DNA from 3 places in the Paenibacillus woosongensis genome. Region 1 is predicted to be linked to each of the others. Evidence: predicted binding sites of a transcription regulator. Region 1 holds the regulator's gene; each other region holds the start of a gene.
The links. Region 1 encodes LexA, which represses DNA repair genes until DNA is damaged. Its sites were predicted from a motif close to CGAACATATGTTCG; they were not measured.
Positions count from the first base shown of each region.

Region 2: the regulator LexA is predicted to act here: its motif matches at 2,805-2,818, upstream of QNH46_RS15355 (YhjD family protein).
Region 3: the regulator LexA is predicted to act here: its motif matches at 2,973-2,986, upstream of recA (recombinase RecA).

Region 1 covers NZ_CP126084.1:2,926,297-2,933,670, reverse strand. Annotated here, with positions in the region: gene QNH46_RS13405 (xylose ABC transporter ATP-binding protein) at 1-1,503, shown strand, start outside; gene QNH46_RS13400 (sugar ABC transporter permease) at 1,506-2,693, shown strand; gene QNH46_RS13395 (YitT family protein) at 2,844-3,743, shown strand; gene QNH46_RS13390 (hypothetical protein) at 3,966-4,274, shown strand; gene lexA (transcriptional repressor LexA) at 4,337-4,963, opposite strand; gene QNH46_RS13380 (LysM peptidoglycan-binding domain-containing protein) at 5,217-5,618, shown strand; gene QNH46_RS13375 (DUF4183 domain-containing protein) at 5,720-6,136, opposite strand; gene QNH46_RS13370 (DUF4183 domain-containing protein) at 6,506-7,150, shown strand; gene QNH46_RS13365 (DUF896 domain-containing protein) at 7,241-7,374, shown strand, end outside.
Region 2 covers NZ_CP126084.1:3,329,619-3,336,992, forward strand. Annotated here, with positions in the region: gene QNH46_RS15350 (hypothetical protein) at 1-2,103, opposite strand, end outside; gene QNH46_RS15355 (YhjD family protein) at 2,839-3,207, shown strand; gene QNH46_RS15360 (DNA polymerase IV) at 3,204-4,475, shown strand; gene QNH46_RS15365 (YhjD family protein) at 4,472-4,990, shown strand; gene QNH46_RS15370 (succinylglutamate desuccinylase/aspartoacylase family protein) at 5,108-5,791, shown strand; gene QNH46_RS15375 (stage VI sporulation protein F) at 5,943-6,230, opposite strand; gene recG (ATP-dependent DNA helicase RecG) at 6,619-7,374, opposite strand, start outside.
Region 3 covers NZ_CP126084.1:2,447,040-2,454,413, reverse strand. Annotated here, with positions in the region: gene rny (ribonuclease Y) at 1-589, opposite strand, end outside; gene QNH46_RS11195 (regulatory protein RecX) at 870-1,697, opposite strand; gene recA (recombinase RecA) at 1,826-2,884, opposite strand; gene QNH46_RS11185 (competence/damage-inducible protein A) at 3,563-4,825, opposite strand; gene pgsA (CDP-diacylglycerol--glycerol-3-phosphate 3-phosphatidyltransferase) at 4,949-5,536, opposite strand; gene rimO (30S ribosomal protein S12 methylthiotransferase RimO) at 5,533-6,861, opposite strand; gene QNH46_RS11170 (YajQ family cyclic di-GMP-binding protein) at 7,001-7,374, opposite strand, start outside.

The DNA of each region.
Region 1 (7,374 bases):
TTAGAGATGGTGAACATCAGCAAAGAGTTTCCGGGCGTCAAGGCGCTGGATCAGGTGAACTTCAAGCTGCGGAAAGGCGAAATTCATGCCTTGTGCGGCGAGAATGGGGCGGGCAAGTCAACGCTGATGAAGGTGCTGAGCGGTCTGTATCCGGCGGGAACCTATAGCGGGGATCTGCTCATCGGCGGAGAGAAGAAGGAGTTTCACAACATTGTAGATGCGGAGAAGGCGGGCATTACGATTATTCACCAGGAGCTGGCGCTCGTGAAGGATATGACGGTGGGCGAGAATATTTTTCTCGGGGCGGAGCCGCAAAGGCACGGGGTTATCCGCTGGGATGAGCTGTATCATAATGCTGCCCTGTGGTTGAAAAGAGTAGGGCTGAACATTTCGCCGAACACGAAAATCGGCAGCCTGGGCATCGGCCAGCAGCAGCTCGTAGAAATCGCCAAAGCGCTGTCCAAGCATACGCAAATTCTGATCCTGGATGAACCGACGGCGGCATTGACCGAAAGCGAAGTCGCCATTTTGATGAATATTCTGAATCAGCTCCGCAGCGAAGGGGTTTCCTGCATTTATATCTCGCACAAAATGCCGGAGGTGTTCGAGTTGGCGGATTCGATCACGGTGCTGCGCGACGGGCAGACGGTAACAACGCTGGACCGCCATGAAACGAACGATGACCAGGTTGTGTCGCTCATGGTCGGCCGCGAGCTGACGGAGCGTTATCCAAGGGTGGAGCATACGCCTGGGGAGATTGTGCTTGAGGTTAAGAACTATAATGTATGGCATCCCGAGAAACGGGACCAAAAAGTGATTGAGGATGTAAATTTCACTTTACGTAAGGGAGAAATTTTAGGAATCGCCGGATTGATGGGGGCCGGGCGTACCGAACTGGTAAGCAGTTTGTTTGGCGCCTATGAAGGACGCTCTACAGGAGAAGTACTGATCGAAGGCAAGCCGGTGCGCATCCGGTCGGTGACCGATGCAATCGAGGCGGGTTTTGCTTTGGTCAGCGAGGACCGCAAGCGTCAGGGACTCGTGATGAATATGGACGTGAAGACGAATACGACGATGGCTACGATGAGCAAAGTGTCAAAGCTTGGAGTCATTAACGAAAATGAAGAGATTAGATGGGGCCTTCGGTTTGTGCAGGATTTAAAGACGAAAACAGCTTCGCTCGAAACGGCCGTAGGAACGCTCTCCGGGGGGAATCAACAGAAGGTCGTCATCGGCAAATGGCTGATGTCCGATCCGAAAATCCTCATCATGGATGAGCCGACCCGGGGGATTGACGTTGGAGCGAAGTACGAAATATATCATTTGATGAATCAGCTTGTTGAGCAAGGCGTAGCCATTATTATGATTTCCTCGGAGCTTCCGGAGGTTCTGGGCATGAGCGACCGGATTCTGGTTATGAGCGAAGGGGAATTCGTACGCGAGTTCGATTGGCGTGAAGCGACGCAAGAAAATATTATGCAAGCCGCAACGGGAGGGAAATAACTATGCTACAAAATGAACTTCAAAAGCAGGAAGCTCCCGCAGCGAAAACGTCGCTCTGGGGCAGCCTATTCGGCAAAATGGACGTACGCGCTTATACGATGGTTGGAGCGCTCGTACTCATTTGGGTCCTGTTCGGGATACTGGATCCTACATTTTTGACCGCACGCAATCTTTCTAACCTGTTTACGCAAATGTCAGTCACTTCGATTCTGGCCATCGGCATGGTGCTGGTCATTGTCGCGGGCCATATCGACCTGTCGGTCGGTTCGATTGTCGGCCTGACGGGGGGGATCGCCGCCATTCTGAGCAACTGGATGGGACTTCCGCCCATCATCGTCATCGTTGGCACATTGGCAGCCGGGGCTGTGCTCGGGCTGGTGCAAGGCTGGCTCGTCGCCTATAAAATGATTCCCGCTTTTATCGTAACGCTCGGCGGGATGATGGTGTTCCGCGGCGTACTGATGGGCGTTACGGAGTCGATGACGATTCCGGTATCCGATCCGGTACTGGCCATGCTGGGCAATGCTTACTTTGCCAAAGGATTCGGGATTGTTATCGCAGCGATCGCCATTGCGTTAATCGTATGGAGTGCGATAAGAAAGCGCCGCTCCCGGCAAAAATATGGCTTTGAGGTAGCTCCGCTCGGCGTGGATCTGATAAAAATCGCCGTGATCTCGCTGCTGGTCATTTCATTTGTACTCATAATGAACAATTACAAGGGCATTCCGTTCCCGATTATCTTTGTTATCGCGTTAGCCGTAATCTTTTATTTTCTGTCTACGAAGACGACTTTCGGACGACATATTTACGCCATTGGCGGAAACAAGGAGGCTGCCCGTCTATCGGGGATTAATATCCATCGGAAGACGATGATGATTTTCCTGCTCAGCGGTTTGCTCAGCTCGATCGCTGCTATCGTCTTAACGTCCCGCCTGGCCTCAGCGACGATCACCGCGGGAACGATGGCCGAGATGGACGCGATTGCCGCTTGCGTCATCGGCGGCACCTCGCTGATGGGCGGAGCCGGTACTGTCATCGGTGCGCTGATCGGTGCCCTGGTCATGACCTCGCTGGACAACGGCATGTCGCTGATGGGACTTGAATCGTTCTGGCAGTATGTGGTCAAGGGTTCCATCCTCGTCTTTGCCGTCTGGCTGGACATTTCCAACCGCCGCAAGGGTCTGAAATAAGCAGATTTAAGCTAATTGAATATGCTGTAGATCAAGACCTTGGATTTCTCCTCATAAGGAGGAATCTGGGGTCTTTCATCATCCATTTGATTTTCATATTAATATTCATTAAATTATTTATATGTAAATTTTACTGAAAGGGTTGAAAAAATGGCAGAAACCAAGCCAAGCATCGGAAAGATAAACAGGAGAAAGGAGAATTTAAGCAAACCAGTTGAACTTATTTCAAAGCTCTTTTTTATTACCATAGGGGCGATCATTGCCGGGGTTGCGCTGGAGCTCTTCCTTGTGCCGAATGCAATTATTGACGGCGGAATTACCGGGATTTCACTTATGCTGACGAACATTACGAATATTCCGTTAGGGATTTTCCTTTTCGTGATCAACCTGCCTTTTCTATTTGTCGGCTATAGACAGGTCGGGAAGAAGTTCGCATTCGCTTCGCTGTATGGCATCGTGGTACTTTCTTTAACGACGGGTTATTTGCATCATGTGGAGGCTTTTACGAATGATAAATTGCTGGCCGTTCTATTCGGCGCGCTGTTACTCGGTCTGGGCGTCGGCCTGGTGTTAAGGCTGGGGGGGACGACGGACGGTGCGGAAATCGTAGCTATTTTGATCTCAAAAAAAGTCAATGTTTCCGTAGGGCAGATCATTCTTATTATCAATATTGTTATTTTTATCGTGGCCGGCTTCCTGCTCGGTTGGGATTCGGCGATGTATTCGATTTTCACTTATTATATCGCCTCCAAGGTCATGGATATTATCGTGCAGGGTCTTGATGAATCCAAATCGGTTACGGTCATCACGAGGCAATATGAAGAAGTAGCGGAAGCTATTATGAATAGCCTCGGGAGAAGCACAACTTATCTGTACGCGAGAGGCGGAATCAGTAAAGAGGAAACTCAAGTGATTTACTGTGTAGTCAGCCGGCTTGAGTTGTCCATGCTGAAGACGGTCGTTCGTGAAATTGATCCCAAGGCCTTCATTGCAGTTGAAACGGTGTCTGATGTAACAGGCGGCAGCTTTGCGGATGAAAAAGCGCATTGATGCGTTAAGGGAGGGTGCAGCCATGCTTCCCTAAAGGAAGTAGGCATGGGGTATTCTGCGTTGACGCATCGCGGTCAATCAGCGGTCCTGGGGCTAATGCTCCAGGGCTTACTGCTGTTTACAGCAGCTATTCATCTCAGCTATGATCGGGATAACAGTAGCACCAGGCAGAACGAGCATGGTTACGTATTGATAAATCGTTGAACTAAGGGGAGAGACTTCATGGAAATAAGGGAAATGGTGATGATTGGGTTAATGCTGCTGGTCCTCATTTTGGCTGTCCTTGGCGTAGCGGCAGCAATGGTGAAGAGGAAGCGGGCTGCGGAACTTCAGAGCAATGTCATTTACTTGCCTAAGAAGCGTACCTCTAGTAAAAACTCGGATATCACCACTAAGCGCAACCAGAAATGCTCCCGGTGCAACCAAGCGAAGAAGCTGGTGTTTTATTCGAATGACTTCGGCCATGTTGCCGGTTTATGTAAAAATTGCAGGAAGGACATCGGGGATAAGCAGGAGCTGTATCCGATATAATGCATGAATAGCAACATATAAAAAAAGAGCATACCCTCACGGTAGCTCTTTCTTTGATTTCGCTAGTGCAGATCACGGAACAGGCCGATGACTTTGCCCAATATAGTCACATGGGTCAAACGAAGCGGCTCCATCGTCGAATTCTCCGGCTGAAGGCGAATATGATCCTTCTCCTTGTAGAATGTCTTGACCGTCGCCTCGTCATCCTCCGTCATTGCAACGACGATTTCTCCGTTATTGGCCGTTTGCTGTTTCCGTACGATAACATAGTCTCCGCTATGGATTCCTGCCTCGATCATACTGTTGCCAACGACAGACAACATAAAGATTTCGCCTTCTCCGGCATAATGCTGCGGAAGCGGGAAATAATCCTCGATATTCTCGGTAGCCGTTATAGGAACACCGGCAGTGACTTTGCCGATGACAGGCACACGGGCCACGGAATGGGCAAACTGACCGATGCCTTCCGCATCGTCCTGTCCCAGCAACTCGATCGCTCTTGGCTTCGTTGGATCACGCCGGATAAAACCTTTCTTCTCTAGCCGATCCAAATGACCGTGTACCGTGGAACTGGAAGCTAGTCCTACAGCTTCGCCGATTTCGCGCACGGAGGGCGGGTAACCTTTCAATCTTACTTCAGAGCGTATAAATTCCAGAATAGCTTGCTGACGGCTAGAAACCTTCGACATAATCCATCAACCCCATTTAGTAACGTTTGGAAAAATTATAACATAGAACTTCCGTTCGCACAAACATAAGTTCTAAATAATGCATGGCAGAACTGGAATGCGGCTAATGCTATTAGGAAATACATTTCAATATACTTATAGATCAGTGTCGAAAAACAGGGGAACAATTGTTCTAAAAAACTATTGAATCAAACAAATGTTCGTGTTATTATGAATTCAATTCATAAGAACATCTGTTTGGAGTGATAATATTATGTTGAGATACAGTACATATCAGAGCATTTATGATCGTAAGGCTGATTCGCGTAATGAGGGGGCGCTGCGGAAGGGTGCCGCCAGATTGAATGAAGCAATTGCTAACTCCATTTCGAATATCTTTGCTAGAATAACTTTGTTTAAGTTGTTGGTGTTTATTCTGTTCGTAGTTATTGCCTGGGCTGGAATGGCGTCAGCAGTAGCCTCATCACCTGACCATGATGTTGTAGAATCAGAGTCCGTTGTGGTCAAGCGGGGCGACTCTTTATGGAAGATTGCCGCAGCTCATAAACCGGGCGATATGGATACGAGGGTATATGTTACGGCGATTCAGCGGGCAAATGGTCTGGCCGGAAGCAATATTCAGCCAGGGGATATCCTCGTCCTGCCAATGAAATGAGTTTAGGTTCAGCTATTCATAAATATCCATTCATGTTTTGAATGTGCTTTACGCCAAAGAAGGAGCCGCAAGTCTAGTTTGCGGTTCCTTCTTTGTGTTAGTTACGTATTAATTGTAATGTCGGGCGCAGAGATGGTTGGCGGGGTCGTTAAATCAGACGCGGCTCCAGCAAAGCTGGCGACCTCCAGCGTTACGGGCGTTCCGATGAGGAGATCTGTAGTGGCAAGCACCAAGCTTGCCGTCGTAAGCGTAGATAAGGAGTTTTGCTGCAGAACTCCGTTGATATAGACGTTGAAATAGTCGTTAGCTGCTGTAATTGTGGGCAGATCCGTAATAGGAGCGTCATCGTCGTCCGAAAAGCTGGCTGCAAGAATCGTCGTCTCAGTGGCTCCAATCATGTCGGCAGTGATAGCAGCGAAGTATCGCGTTGTAACGGGATTAATGGTCGTTGTAATTACTCCCCCGGAGGCAATCGGGGCGGAGGCGGTGGCTGTAAATACCGGTTTGATGACAGGCATGTGTTCACCTCCTTTATTGTAGATTGACGAAGCGAGTGGTTATCGAATGCAGAAGCTGACTGCTATCGATCCAATATTATAGAATGAAAGCTTGCGGGGGGGTGAAACGGCGATTAACATCTGCAAAAAAATATGGATTTAACGTTATCCAGCGTAGATATACGTCTATTCCTCTAAATCTACAGAGACATATGATATACAATTACTCAAACACGGAAGGTGTTCATCATGTCTACAACTGCGGCCAAGCATGTAAGGAATGGTAAAGCGACAAATAGAAATGCTGGAATGAAAGAGTTAATCAGACAAGGCTGCAATAAAAGAAGAAAAATTATAATAAGAAAGAAGAAAAAATGCCGTCAGCGTTCCATGCGGAGAAATCAGCGATTTTGTCCAAGGCAGAGTGGAAGGATCATCCAGCGGATCATCGGGCAGGGGCCGCAAGTAGAACGGGGGGCATCCTGCTCGCCGAGTCAAGCAGGGCTGGTGAGAGGGAATGGCGCGCCAGGACAACCGGGGCAAGAGGGGGCAGCAGGAGGGCGTGGTCCGCGGGGGGAGACCGGATTGCAGGGGGCGCCGGGCGCCATAGGGCCAGCGGGATTACCGGGCGCTCAAGGCGACCGAGGTATGCCAGGCACCCAAGGCCCTCAAGGCCCACCAGGGTCACCAGGTCGTGAAGGTCCGCAAGGCCCACAAGGTTCCCCAGGCGAAGTTCCTGGAATAACGATCCTGCCGAGCGCCTTTCGTTATTTTTATTTTCCTCCCGAGGAATTGACAGGTACTGTTCGTATTCCGGCTGCCTGGTTTACAGATGATGACGGTAGCTTGGCTTCAGAGTTCCAAGGGATGGGGATGAACGGATATTCAAATTTATTCATTAATGGAGTCATGCAGGAGCGCAGCTTGTACCGTTTGACTACAGCGGATTTAACACTTATTCTTGAAGGAGATACTATATTGGCCGGGGCGCCGATTATCGTGGAGAACATCTCGTTTGCAGCTCGGATCCAATAGCTGAGTTCTTCAGAGTCTGGTATCTTGACAACCTTTATCAGTCATGTCAATGTTAAAGGGAATTCATGAATTTATGTGCAGGAGGAAACTATGGATATAGATGCAATGGTACGGCGTATTAATGAATTGGCGCGCAAGAACAAGGCTGAAGGACTAACGGAGGATGAAATGCTGGAACGCGCTCAGCTCCGGGAGACGTACCTTCAGAACATACGAAGAAATTT
Region 2 (7,374 bases), 400 kb from region 1:
AAGATCGACGGGCCCGTCTTTGCCCGGGCCGAATATTTCCTGGCTCTTGCGGTCTTTAATCCAGGGCACGAAAGTGATTCCGTCCGTCTGGGCCGTCGTAAACGAGCGGTCCTTCTTGAGCGGCCCATAATCAATGACCTGAAGGGAGCTGGGGTCTGCGAAGCCAAGCAGCATCCAGGGAATGCGAAGCTCTACTTCGCGGCCGCTATATTGCCACGAAGTCAGCGAATTGAAGTTCTCATCCTTCCGATCCGAAGTTCCCCGCACCAGACTGCCGACTGTCATATCCTGAAACGGCTGGCTGAGCCTCGTATCCGGCGGAGACATCGTCAAGCTGACGGCAAGCTTCCAGGGTTGGAACTGCACCTTCTCTTCCTCGGTCGGATCCGCGAGCATCCAGTGGCCGTACCGTCCATAGAGACGGCGGTGGAAATCATAGCTCGGCGCAGTCTTTACCTCTGTCTCGTCATCCTGGCCGACGACGACCAAATTTTCCAGCCCATCGCTCAGCTTGATGCCGGGGAGCTCGGTAACCGGCTCGTTCCCGCCTGGCTGCGTACTCGTTCCCAGATAGATTTGCCGGGCTTTCGGATCAAAATCCTCACTTAATGTGAGCCCTACGTATACGTAAGCCTCGTCATGCGTCACGCGGAACCGTTCAATACCGGGAGCAGGCTTGTCCCACGACTTCACCTCTCCTTCCGGCAGCGCGTCCCAGTCGCTCAGCTTGCCGTCGATGATAATGTCCTCCTCTTTGCCAGGACCCATGGCGACGATGCCGAACAGCTTCTCGTTCGTCAGGACATTCAGCCAATAGGAGCGCCGATCCTCAGGAATTTCAAAGCGCATCGTATTCCATGTCTTCTTGAACCACTCATCCTGCCACATGAACAATATGGCGCCAGAGTAGCCTTCGTCATAAATGTCTTTCGTCAGGGATACGTCGATTTCGGCCTTTTCGTCATCGCTGTGCCCGCCTTGATTCCGTCCGCCGGGACCGATATGCGATACGCCCAAAGACGCAGGTACGCCGTATTCCGTAACCATGATCGGAATATCCTTGTAATGGGCCTTTAACTGTCGCAGGTAAGCCTTATACGTATTGAATCCGCCGTTACCGTCCGGAATCGTCTCCAGCGTCTTGTCGAGATGGAAAAAATCCGGGTAGTACGGATAAACGTGATAGGCCGCGAAGTATCCGGCCTCCCAATCGACCGGCTCTATGTGCGTCGCATCCACGCTGGCCAAGTCCTCCTCGAACAAGGGCTCTCCGGGATGCTCAAGCACGTCCGTTGTGACCCAGTTCGTAAAGGTCATCGGATGCTGCCAGCCGTAACCGGCTTCCAGTTCAGCCGTCTGATCGATTAGCTCGGCGAGCCAGCTCTCGAACGGACTGGCCTCGTCCAGCGCAGAGAACCGCTTGCCCCGGTAAGGCTCTATGGAAGCATATTGCGTATTCGTGTTGTCAACCATTTCGGGATCCCACTCCGTACCGATATGCCAGGCCATCAAATAACGCCCTGCATTCGCTCTGTACTTTCCTCCCGAAGCTCCCGGCTGGACCGGTATTTTTAAATCTCCGTATACGGCCTTTACCGCTTTTTCGATTTCTTTATGGAATGCTTCCTTGATTCCAGGGTTATATGCATCCTTAAGCTCAATCAATTGTTCCTCAGGCGACCAAATGCCTTGAATGAAGTACAGCGGATCGTCTCCCTTTTCTTTGTTGTATTTGACTAAGGACGTATAAAACACCGGATTATGCACGGTATAGATACGAATCACGTTGGCGCCCATATCATCGATTTGCTTGAACCAACGCAGATAATCCTCTTCAGTGATCGGGAATTCCCCGGGAAAATGACCAGGAACCGTAGCTCCCAAGTTGACGCCTTTCACGAAAATCTCCTGCCACTTTCCCTCACCCTTGTACTCCATGAACCGGTCTCCCGAAGTTTGGAATTTGATTTTTGCACCGTCCGCGGTTTGGAACGTCGCAAGAGATGGAGGCAGATTTTGAATGATAAGGTAGATCCCACCGGCGATCAGAATACCGCCGAGTACGAGTAAAATAATTAACCTTTTTCGCGCTAACGTTGTCATCGGGTTTGCTCTTGTCACCTCGCTATTTTTTTGTATGCAGGCGATTTTACCAGTACGGTCCCCTCACACCTCCACTCCTCTCGTATTACCTCTATCATTAACCAAGTACTCTAATAAAGTAACTAGGCTAATAGAAGTGTTTTCCATTTGGGCCCTATCCTGCATAATAGAAGCCTTTTAGCTCTTGCTTCCCGGTTTTCTTGCATGATCGCCTTTTAACAACTGCACCTCTCGTCCTTATGAAAAAGACTTGAAAACGAAGCATTCCTATGCTGCATTTCCAAGTCGCTGTTTTCAGAGAAGTACAGTGCTCCTGCTGTTCGCTCATATTAGACGCGCAACTTTTTTCGAAGTTTCGATCTATTTTTACACCCGTTTCCATAAAGGTTACAAAATTGATACCAAAGTCTCGTGCAAAAATCGCTTAATAACGCGGCTTTATAGCATTTTGTTAAATTCTGTTATCCCCTAAAAAAACGTGCGCTGGTCCTATACTAGTTGCTATCCCTTTTCGATAATTTCGTTCCGGATTTTTCCATAGGACTACGTGATCCCGCCGATGACTTCTTGCCCATTTTCCTCCCCGCAACAAGTACCATAAAATTACATTTATTATAATATAAAGGAACTATATCGAAGTATCCATTTTCCATAAAATTCACTTGCGTAACGAACTTATGTTCGGTGTATAATATATAAAACGAATATACGTTCGCATTACGGTGGTGAAATATCATGATTAACTCAACAATCGAGACAGAAGAGGATATTCAAATCATCAAAGAGTACACCTTGCTGCCTATTTTGCTGGATATGCTGGCAAGGGATATTGAGGAGCTTAGCCTGCAGCAGAATAAATTGATTTACAATCTCGTGATCTTTTATCTTAAGGGAATTGAAAGCAGCATCCATCTAGAGCTGAAAACCCTCAGAAGCAAAATGCGGCAGCAGCGCATTCAAGTGCTGGACACGACGATGAACGCGCTGGGCGTCGAAGTAGAGTACAAGGTTCGAGGGTATATTCACCGCTTCAAAATGCTCAGAAGCCTGGTGAAGGCGGAGCTGATGATACTTCTTATGAGACTGTGGGAGGCGCCCAAATGATAAGCGCGCGCGAAAGGACGATTTTTTTGGCGGATTGCCAAAGCTTCTATGCCAGCATCGAGAAAGCGGATCATCCGGGATGCCAGAACAAACCGGTAGCCGTAGCAGGAGACCCCGCCCGCCGTTCAGGAATTATTCTGGCGGCCTGCCCCATCGCCAAAAGCTTTGGGGTAACTACGGCGGAGCGTCTGGGAGAAGCGATCCGCAAATGCCCGGGTCTCGTCGTCATGCGCCCGCGGATGCAGCATTACATCGATGTATCTCTGATGATTACGGACATTTACCGGGAATACACCGATTTGGTCGAAGTTTTTTCGATCGACGAGCAATTTCTCGACGTATCGGGAAGCCTGCACCTGTTCCAGGACGATCCGCTCGCCATGGCGAGGTCGATTCAGCAGAAGGTGCTCAAGCAGACCGGCGTATGGGTACGCATCGGCATCAGCTCCAACAAAATGCTTGCCAAGCTGGCTACCGACATCTGGGCGAAGAAAAATGAGAGCGGACTATATGTCCTGCCCAAAGCTAATGTGCCTGAGGCGCTTTGGCCGCAGCCGATTCCCAAAATGTTCGGGGTCGGCTCCCGTATGGCCGCTCACTTCACCCGGCTCGGAATGTACCAGATCGGCGATATTGCCCAGACACCGCTGCCGGTGCTAAAGGACAAATTCCGCGCCCGCTTCGGCAAGCAAAGCGATATTCAGGCGGAGGTCATGTGGAGGACGGCGAACGGGCTTGACGATTCCCCGGTGACGCCGCGCACCTTCGACGCCGCGCCGAAATCGGTCAGCCATATGATGACGCTGCCGCGGGACTATGCCGAGCCGGATGAGATCGACACCGTATTGCTTGAGCTTGTGGAGGAGGTCTGCCGGGATTGCCGGCGCAAAGGTTATATGGGGCAGGTCGTTACCGTCAGCTGCCTGTGCAGTCCCTATGATGCACGCCTCGGCTTCTCCCGGCAGATGAAGATGGCCGATCCGACCCATCATACAAATACCGTCTACGAAGCGGCCAAGAGACTGTTCTATCGCCACTGGAACACTCTGCCGGTACGCCGCTTAGGCGTTGCGCTTAGCGGTCTTGCCTCCGATCAGGGCTACCAGCTGACCCTTTTTGAGGATCAAGTAAAGCTTCGGGCCTTGGACAAAGCAACCGATCTGATTAAAGACCGCTACGGCAGCGCGGCGATTATGAGAGCCTCCTCATTGACGACATCAGGGCAGGCCAGAGAACGGGCAAGAAAGATTGGAGGGCACTATAAATGAGCAAGAAGCTATCAGGCAACGGCCTTTGGGAATCAAGCCGGATGATGCTCCCCCAGCATAAGGAGCAGTCCGTATCAGCCAGCCGGCAGGCGGCGGGTGAAGCAGCAGCAGGCGGGGCCGCGCACCGGACCGTTTCTCCTCCAACGGCCAAGGATATCGAAGTCATCAGGAGTTACATCATTTTGCCTGTAGCTCTCGAAATCGTCGAGAAGAAGAACAGGGAAGTCGAAATGTCGGCCCAGACCTTCAAAGCCCTCTATGCCGCAGCGACGAAAGTGTTGGCTCAGCATATCCGCGGAGATATCCAGCGATACCGCAAATCCCTTCTGGAGCAGGGCATTCGCATTTTCGAGCCGTCGATGGACGGTCTGGACATCCGCTATCGCTTCGTATGCCGCGGCATGGAAGACGAGTTTACAATGACCAGGGATTATTTGAAATCCCAAGTCAGCCTGGCGATCGGCCATTACACGAACCATTTGACTGCGATTTTGCGCGGAACGGGCAAGCGCTAAATCCGGGCGTTTTACGGGCGGCCGACAAAGTTACCCGTCCAATTAATCCCTCCCTCCCCTGCATATTTATAGTGTATACCCGCCATTAGCAGGCAATCAGAAGTGGAGGTGAGCATAATGCTGGTACAGAAATATACGCTGTTGCCGGGCACATCCTACGCTACTTCTTACTATGTGGCGCAAAGCGTGCGGCCCGGACCAACCGCTATGATCGTTGCAGGGATACACGGCAATGAGACCGGCAGCATCCAAGCGGCTCGCAGGCTCGTCCGCATGCTGGGCACAGACGAGCTTAGGCTTCATACAGGACGTCTTGTCATCGTCCCTACGGTCAATAGGCGTGCATATCGCCAGCGTATTCGCGGCGTGCCGGATTTGAACCGCACCTTTCCCCGCAAAGCAGGCCAAACGGCAAAACATCCGCTATCCGCGGCGCTGTTTGATACAGCAAGACGCTATCGCCCCTCCTGGTATCTGGATCTTCATGAAGCGAACGGTTTATCGCAGCAGAACTCCAAGGTACTGGGCCAAACGCTGATCACTAATCCGGGCAGCCGATCCGTATCTGCCGCACGTAAAATCATCAAAGGAGTCAACCGCACCATCCGGGCCAAATCCCAATCCTTCAATCTGCGGCTGCATGAGCTGCCTGGCTCCTCCCGCACCGCCGCAGCCCGTATTCTTGGAGCACGGACAGTCACCGTAGAGACAGGCTGGAGCCTGCCCTTTTCCACCAGGGTACAATACCAAATCGATGTTGTACGCCGCTTTCTTGGCGAAGCGGGATTAACGAAGAGCTAACAAAGGCTCCGCATGCGGACTATCATATAGAAAGAAAAACGTTTACGACATACCTGACGAACCTCGAATATATTAAAAGAAACCGTTCGCCCCTGCAGGGACGAACGGTTTCTACGCTCACCAACCTATGGCCCTCCAAACCAGCTGTACATTACCTAAACATGCTCCATAACTTAAGGAGATGGAACGTATTCCGAGGGTCGACTTTTTGAGCGATGACAAACTGGACGATTTGCTCCTCCTGCACGCTTGTCAAGCGTTCATTCAATATCGAGGTTGCCGATTTCACCAGCCGTCTGACCTTGACTCTATCCTGCAGGTCCGATTTAGTCAGACCATCGGCGAGGGACTTGATGCGCTCTTTTACGGCTGGGTTTTTCATTTTCAGCTTAATGCGTTCCACCAGCTGCGGACTGATGCCATATTGCTGATAACTCAAAACTGTGTTACACCTCCCGTCACACGCTAATCCTCATTAATATATGACGGATAGGATGTACATGTTGCCACAGAAAAAATGCCCTTGGCAAGCTAAGATTAAGATAAGCTTGCCAAGGGCATTTCTCTCTGGCTCGTAACGGACATGAGATCCGCTATTTGTTCTAAAATCGCCAAAATGGATACGGAACGGACACAGGAGCCTTTATTTGCTGCAAATCACAACAGAAACTCATTCATTTGCTCAAATAGCGGAACCTGTGTCCAACAAACTATAAAATAGGACGATTTTCATAATATAACGGAACCACGGTCCGTCAGAACCCCGCCGGCGTTGTGCCCCTTCATTGCGATTGCGATTGCGATTTTAAAGCCGATCGCGGTTCACATCAATCGATCAGTTCGCCTTGAAACACCTGCTCCCGCTGCAGATACCCGCGCAGCGGCTCATACTGCGGCGACGTCCAGAAGGCCTCGTCGCCGACCAAGCGAGCGGCATCGTCCCGCGCCGCCTCCAGCACCGCGAAATCGCTGACCATGTCCGCGATTCGGAATTCCGGCACCCCGCTCTGCTTGGTGCCGAAGAAATCCCCGGGACCGCGCAGCTTCAGGTCCCGGCGAGCCACTTCGAAGCCGTCGTCCGTCTCAGTCATGACCTTCATCCGTTCCTGACCGACCTCCGACTTCGGCTCGGCGATGAGCACGCAATACGAAGCGTGCTCCCCCCGGCCAACCCGGCCGCGCAGCTGATGCAGCTGCGACAGGCCAAAGCGGTCCGCGTCCATCACGATCATCAGCGTCGCGTTCGGCACGTCCACGCCGACCTCCACGACGGTCGTCGAAACGAGCAGTTGCACTTCATTGTCATAGAACGAACGCATGACCTCGTCCTTCTCGGCCGCGGTCATCCGTCCGTGCAGCAGCCCGACCTTGAAGTGCGGGAACGCCTGCTGCATCGAGACGTGCAGATCAATGGCATTCTGCACGTCCAGCTTATCAGACTCCTCGATCAGCGGGCAGATCAGATAAGCCTGCCTTCCCGCGGACACCTCGCGCTGGATAAACCCAAGCACGCGATCCATCATGTGATGCTTCACCCAATAGGTCGAAATCGGCTTGCGTCCCTTCGGCCGCTCGGACAGTGT
Region 3 (7,374 bases), 480 kb from region 1:
CGGCTGCGCAACGTTGAATAGCCAGCGTGATGATTTCACGCGATTTCTTATCGGCTTCCTCTTTCGCCTGCTGTTCAATGTCCTTGATCAGCTGCGCCGTTTCATGGCGAACTTCCTGCTCTACATTGTTTAGGATAATGATTCTGGCGTCCTCCATCGTCAAGTTGGAGATACGTTCCAATTCCTGAACCTGAGTTTTATAAATCTGATCAATCTGCTGCTGAGTTTCTTCAATTCGCTTCTCTTTGCCTGCCACCTGCTCTTCTTTTCGTTCAAGCGATTCTAATTTTTTATCCAGCGACTCTTCCTTTTGCAACAATCGTCTTTCCTGCCGTTGAATTTCGTTCCGACGTTCACGAATGTCTTTATCAGCTTCAGTCCGGATTTTATGGACTTCATCCTTAGCTTCCAGGACTGTTTCTTTCTTCAGTGCTTCTGCATCTTTCTTTGCACTTTCCAAAATTTGGCTTGCAGCGTGTTCCGCACTGGAAATTTTAGCTTCTGCAAGAGATTTCCGAATAAAATATCCGATCACGAACCCAAAGAATAAAGCGGCTGCAACGAGAGCGACCCAGACTCCATCGTGCATCTGTTCACCTCCCCGTTGATTCCTCCAAGGCATTCCTTGGGATACTTGCAGTTGTAGTTAACTTCCTCAATTCATCATCATTTCTAAGAATCGAATACAGGCCGATTCAGGTAGGCCGCTCACTTTAATTCATGAGCTAAAATGTAACCCTTCATGATTGGCGAATAGAATGTGTACAGAGTCATAATTTTGGAAGGAAAAAAGGACTCTGTGCATATAGACATTTTATTATTTGACGAAAGATATTGTCAAGCAAATGACAGCCGCTCCTGCCGCAGGCCTATTCCTCTTCCCATTCCTCCGTATTTTCTTGGCCGTCCTGCTGAGCCAACTCGCGGATGACTTTGGAAACAAGCCCTCCTGAGTAGCCTCTGCGCATAAGAAAAGCGCCCGTCTTTCGCTTTCTGTCCATGAATTCGCCTGTGGTGGATCTCCATTTCTTCGCCCCAAGCTGTAGAGCGCTATTATATTCATCCTCTTCACTGACTTCACCAAGCGCCTCCTCAATCAAAGGCTTGGCAATGCCCTTCTGACGAAGTTCGTGGCGAACCCATAGTTTTCCCTTGCCTCTGCTTCCAACACGCTGCTTGGCCCATTCCTGGGCGTATGCGGCATCATCAATAAGCCGCTCCTGCTTAAGACGGTAAAGAACGTCGCTTACCATCTCTTCGCTCCATCCCTTTTCTCCGAGGCGGAGTGCTATTTCGTAGGCAGTACGCGGCTTTCGGCTCAAATATACAAGCGCGTCCCCGTAGCTTCTCTGCCGTTCATCCGCTGCGATAATTTCTTCCAGATCCGACTTGGCAAAAACCGCGCCTTTGATCATCCGATATTTAATCATCACATCTTCATGAATTTCGACCGAATAGGAACCAAAATGGATCCGGTAACGGAACTTCGGCCGCTTTAGGGCTTCCACCATAGTAATTTCCAGTTCACCCTCATCCGGAAAATCATCAAAGCTTGACTTTACGGCGAGGGATTCCTCTGTAGTATTCCCCCAAAAACGCTCTTCAGAAATATCAACTATTCCCTGCGGTTCCTGTAACCGCCTTCCGCCCTTCCCTGAAGCTGGCTGTATCCCGCGATTGCGGTATTTTCCATTCATCGAGCCGCCCCCCCTGCCGCATTATGCTAATGCTTGCTTGCATATTATATCACGGTGGTCACTTCCAAAATAAAAGCGCTCTGTCCTGGCTTCGCCAGAATACAGAGCGCCTAAATATTGCTAAGTTATTATTCTTCGAAAAGCGCCTGCTCTTCTTTCGCTTCTTCTTCGAGCTCGCTTGCGGAAGCCGAAGGCACGACCGTCGACAACTGGCTGGCTTCGCGAATTTTCAATTCAATGGCATCAGCAATCTGGGTATTCTCCTTCAAAAATTGCTTCGCGTTTTCGCGGCCTTGGCCTAAGCGCTCGCCCGAATATGAATACCAGGCTCCGCTTTTATCGACAATATCAAGCTCTACGCCGATATCGATAATGCTGCCCTCTCTTGAAATGCCCTCGCCATACATAATATCGATCTCCGCCTGCTTAAACGGAGGAGCCACCTTGTTCTTGACGACCTTGACCCGGGTACGGTTACCAACCATGTCATTTCCCATCTTGATCGTCTCTATGCGGCGCACGTCAAGACGAATGGTGGAGTAGAACTTGAGAGCCCGTCCGCCAGGGGTTGTCTCCGGATTTCCGAACATCACGCCGACCTTCTCGCGCAATTGGTTGATAAAGATCGCAATCGTCTTCGACTTGCTGATCGCTCCTGACAGCTTGCGGAGGGCTTGAGACATCAATCGAGCCTGCAAGCCCACATGGGAATCTCCCATTTCGCCTTCAATTTCCGCTTTCGGGACAAGCGCCGCCACGGAGTCGATAACGATAATGTCGACAGCGCCGCTTCTTACGAGCGCCTCTGCAATTTCAAGCGCCTGCTCCCCGGTATCCGGCTGGGAAAGAAGGAGTTCGTCGATATTTACGCCAAGCTTGCTGGCATAAGATGGATCCAGCGCATGCTCCGCATCGATGAATGCGGCTTGTCCGCCGATTTTTTGAACTTCGGCAATGGCATGAAGCGCCACTGTCGTCTTACCTGAGGACTCAGGACCGTATACTTCGATAATCCGGCCACGCGGCAGCCCGCCTGTGCCAAGAGCTATATCTAATGCAATCGAACCGCTGGGAACAATTTCCACCTGCATATGAGTGGATTCGCCCAGCTTCATAATCGAACCTTTACCGAATTGCTTTTCTATTTGACGAAGCGCCATATCCAGCGCTGCACGACGATCTGACAATCAGCTCACATCCTTATCAAATTGATTAAATGTAGGACTTTACATTAATAATTGTACCTTGTTTTGGAACGTTTGCCAAGCATTTTTTCGAACATATATTCGGGTCTTAACCCTCCCAAACCCTCCCTTACCGTAAGGGAGGGCCCCCGCAGGGCTTGCAGCCCTCGGGACTCCCGCAAATTGGACTAACGTAGGAGTTGCAGAGACGCTCCTGCTCGCTGCCCCTGCGGGGATACGCTTTACTTTTGGCGCGTGGATCGCTTTTCCCCCTTCGGGTACGTCTTACTTTGGGTTCGCCCGGGTTACCTGGAAACACTCTGCTCAAGGAGATGCGGTTGAGCACCCGGGCGGGCTTTGCTGGAATGAGCCGCTTGCCACCCTTCGGGTCCGCTCCTGGTTTGGCGCTCCTGCATGTTGGAGATGGGAGCTGGTGTGGGTGCGTTTCCTTCTACTTCGTGCTGAGCGGCGCTCTCCCTTCGGGATTCGCTTATTCTGGAATGATAATAAAGGGATAAGTACCCATTTTTAAAATCAACATCAACCAGCCATGGCCAGGGCAATTCAACAAAAAAAGAACCGCAGCGCAACAAATCAGTTAGGCTACGGTTCTTCCGTAATTCCATTATACCCCGAAGCTTACTCCATTTGCAAATGCAATTGCGAACAGCTATGCACGATTCAGCGGCCAGCAGTTTCCTTAAGCTGTCTCCACAGATGATAGAGTACCGTCTTGGCAGAACGAATCCGGATCGTCTCCCGATTCCCCTTAAGATTCAGCTCAAAAACGGCAGTATCTTGTCCGCGGCGGGAGATGGCAATATATACGAGTCCCACCGGCTTGCGCTCCGAATAGCCCGGACCGGCCACACCGGTAATCGACAGACCAAAATCCGTGTCAACAATCATGCGCACCTGCTCGGCAAGCACCTTTGCAGTTTCGGCGCTGACGGCGCCGGGAGCATTTTCTCCCTCCAGCATGTCATGGGGAACGTTGAGCAGCTTCTCCTTCATCTCATTAGAATAGCATACGATACCGCCGTGGAAGACTGCAGCGCTGCCTGGAATGGAGGTGATGGTCTCCATGAGCAATCCGCCAGTGCAGCTCTCAGCGCAGCTCACGGTCAGATTCAGCTCTGTAAGCATGTCCACGATCGTCTTCTCGATCGGCACATCTTCTGTTGCATATAGATGGTCGCCAAGCCGCGAGCTGATTTCCTTCTCCATCACTTCCAGCTTGGCCATCGCTTCGCTTTCTGAATTCGCCTTTGTAGTAATACGCAGTGTAACCTCGCTCTCCTTCGCGTAAGGCGCTACGGTCGGATCGCTTTGCTTTTCGATTAGATCGAGAACGCGGGTCTCCAATGCCGACTCGCCGATACCGGCAAATTTCAGCATCTTTGAATAAATCGGCTGCTTATGGGTCAGCACATGCTGCAATATCCATGTGGCCGCCTGATTTCGGAACATTGGCATCAATTCTTTCGGAGGACCGGGTAATACGACATAAAACTTCCCGTTATGCGCAATGGCGTTCCCTACGGCCAGTCCTGTCTCATTCGGCAGCGGCGTGGAGCCGTCAATCGCATGCGCCTGGCGCCGATTATTCTCGGTCATCGGAATATTGCGCCCCTGAAAGAACCGGTCGATATTATCCATGGCCATCCTGTCGTAGTGCAGACCTCTGCCTAGCACAGAAGCTAACGCTTCCTTGGTCAAATCGTCCTGTGTAGGGCCGATGCCCCCTGAGAATATAAGCACATCCGCCCTCGATTCGGCGGTTTGAATCGCTTGACGCAGACGGTCCATGTTGTCGCCGACAACCGTTTGGAAATACACGTCGATACCAAGAGACGCTAATTCCTGAGATAAAAATTGCGCATTTGTGTTCACGATTTGCCCAAGCAAAAGCTCGGTACCTACAGCGATGATTTCTGCTCTCATCTCTCTCTCACGTCTCCTTCCACCAGCAAAATAAAGGCATTCCCAGTCTCTTCACTTCAAGCACTAATAATAGTTATGGCTGAATAGCAAATTGTTGTTTCATTTATACAATCCGTCCCCTAATCAGCTTTTAGAGAATGAAAGCAAACTTTTGTTCTTCACAAAATAGTCGATGCCCGAATAAATCGTAATCAGCGTAGCAACCCAAATCGCAATTTCATCAAAGGGAAAACGGATCCACTCAAACGGAAAATTATTCAGGAGAAGAACGGATATCGCAATTACCTGAGCGATGGTCTTCGCTTTCCCCCACTTGCTGGCGGCGATAACCGAACCTTCCAGCAATGCGATTTCCCGCAATCCTGTTACGGCAAACTCGCGGCTGATGATGACGATTGCAATGATGGCCTGGATTTCACCCATCGCAACCAGCGCTACCAGCACTGCGGCCACCAGCAGTTTATCTGCCAGAGGATCAAGCAGCTTGCCGAGATTAGTCACCAAATTATGCTTGCGGGCAATATATCCATCAATTCCGTCCGTACTGGCAGCGACAATAAACAATATCGCCCCAATCAACTGGTTTACCGGCAGCGTATAACCGCCAAGCGACAGTTCATAAGACCACCACTCGAAGTCAACCAGCAAGAAGACCAGCATGACCGGGATCATAAAAATTCGGGCAATGGTTATGCGATTGGGTAAGTTCAAAGGACACCCTCCCCGGACATGTCGTATTCATAAGCATGCGTAATTCGTACCTTGGCGATTTCTCCAATGCCAACAGGACAATTCGTAACGTATACTTCCCCGTCGATTTCCGGCGCATCATACTGTGAACGCCCGATATAGACGTCACTGCGGCCGTCATACCGTTCAACCAGCACATCCAGAACCTGTCCGACGAATTTGCCGGCATTTTGGTTAGAAACCTCGCGCTGAATCTCCATCAGCGTGTTGGCGCGCCACTCTTTAACCTCTTCCTCCACTTGATCCGGCAGCCTTGAGGCAGGAGTATCCTCCTCTTTGGAATAAGTAAATACGCCCAGCCGGTCAAATTTGATTTCCCGTACAAAATCGCATAATCTTTCAAAATCCTCCTCCGTTTCGCCCGGAAACCCAACGATCAGGGAAGTGCGCAGCGAAACATTCTGAATACGGGAACGAATTTTTGCGACCAGCTCGCGGATGTCGCGATTGCGTCCCGGACGGCGCATCCGTTTGAGGACCGCATCCTCGCTATGCTGCAGCGGCATATCGATGTATTTGCAAATTTTAGGATTCGTCGCAATCATTTCGATTAGCTCGTCGGTAAAGAAGCCTGGATAAGCATAATGAAGCCGTACCCACTCAATGCCTTCAACCTCCGTAACCCTATTCATCAGCTCGGCCAGCTTATATTCCCCATAGAGGTCGGTTCCGTAATTGGTGGAATCCTGGGCGATCAAGCTAATCTCCTTCACCCCTTGCGAAGCCATTAGCTCAACCTCGGCGATAATCGATTCGATCGAACGGCTGCGGAAGTTCCCCCGCATGATTGGAATGCTGCAGAACGTGCAGTTGTTATCGCAGCCCTCGGCAATTTTTACGTATGTAGTATACTTGGCCGTTGATACTTTGCGAGGGAGTACCTCTTCATAATTAAACACCGGATTCCCGACTTGAACCGGTTTTTTGCCCTTGAGCGCTTCATCAACAATCTGATTGATATTATAAAAATCCCCGGTTCCGACGATACCATCGATCTCCGGCATTTCCTCCATTAAGGCCTGCTTATAGCGCTGTGTCAAGCAGCCGGACACGATAAGCGCCTTCAGCTTCCCCGTCTCCTTCAAATCCGCCAAATCCAGAATCGTATTCACGGATTCCTCCTTGGCAGCGTCAATAAACCCGCACGTATTTACGATAATGACCGTGGCCTCTTCCCGGTCCTCTACGAGGCGGTAGCCCCGTTGATCAATCAGGCCTGACATAATTTCCGAATCAACCAAATTTTTCTCACAACCGAGCGTTACGATTTTCACTTTTTCAGTCATATGCAGTATCCCCCATTGAAATTAACCGATATACCCATTTTTCCCTACAAGTATAAGCTTTACGAACATACGATGTCAAAAACGTGTAAAGGTCTCTCACCGCGCGAGCCCGCGCAGCAAAAGACCGACATTTTGGTTACTATTTGAAGTTGGTAAATTGCAAATCCACCGAAAGATCGCCCTTGCGAAGCATTTGCATCACCTGCTGCAAATCATCTTTGCTTTTGCCGGTAACACGGATTTGGTCGCCTTGGATTTGACTCTTCACCTTCAGTTTGGAGTCGCGGATCATGACATTGATTTTCTTCGCGTTCTCCGAATCGATACCCTGCTTCAGCTTTATGCGCTGACGAACCGTTCCAAGCGAAGCCGGCTCCACCTTGCCGTAATCCAGGTTTTTGATCGGCAATCCTCTCTTGATCATTTTTGACTGCAAAATATCGATGACAGCTCCAAGCTTGTACTCGTCGTCTGACACGATTACCAGTTCATCCTTCTCGACTTTAAGCTCGC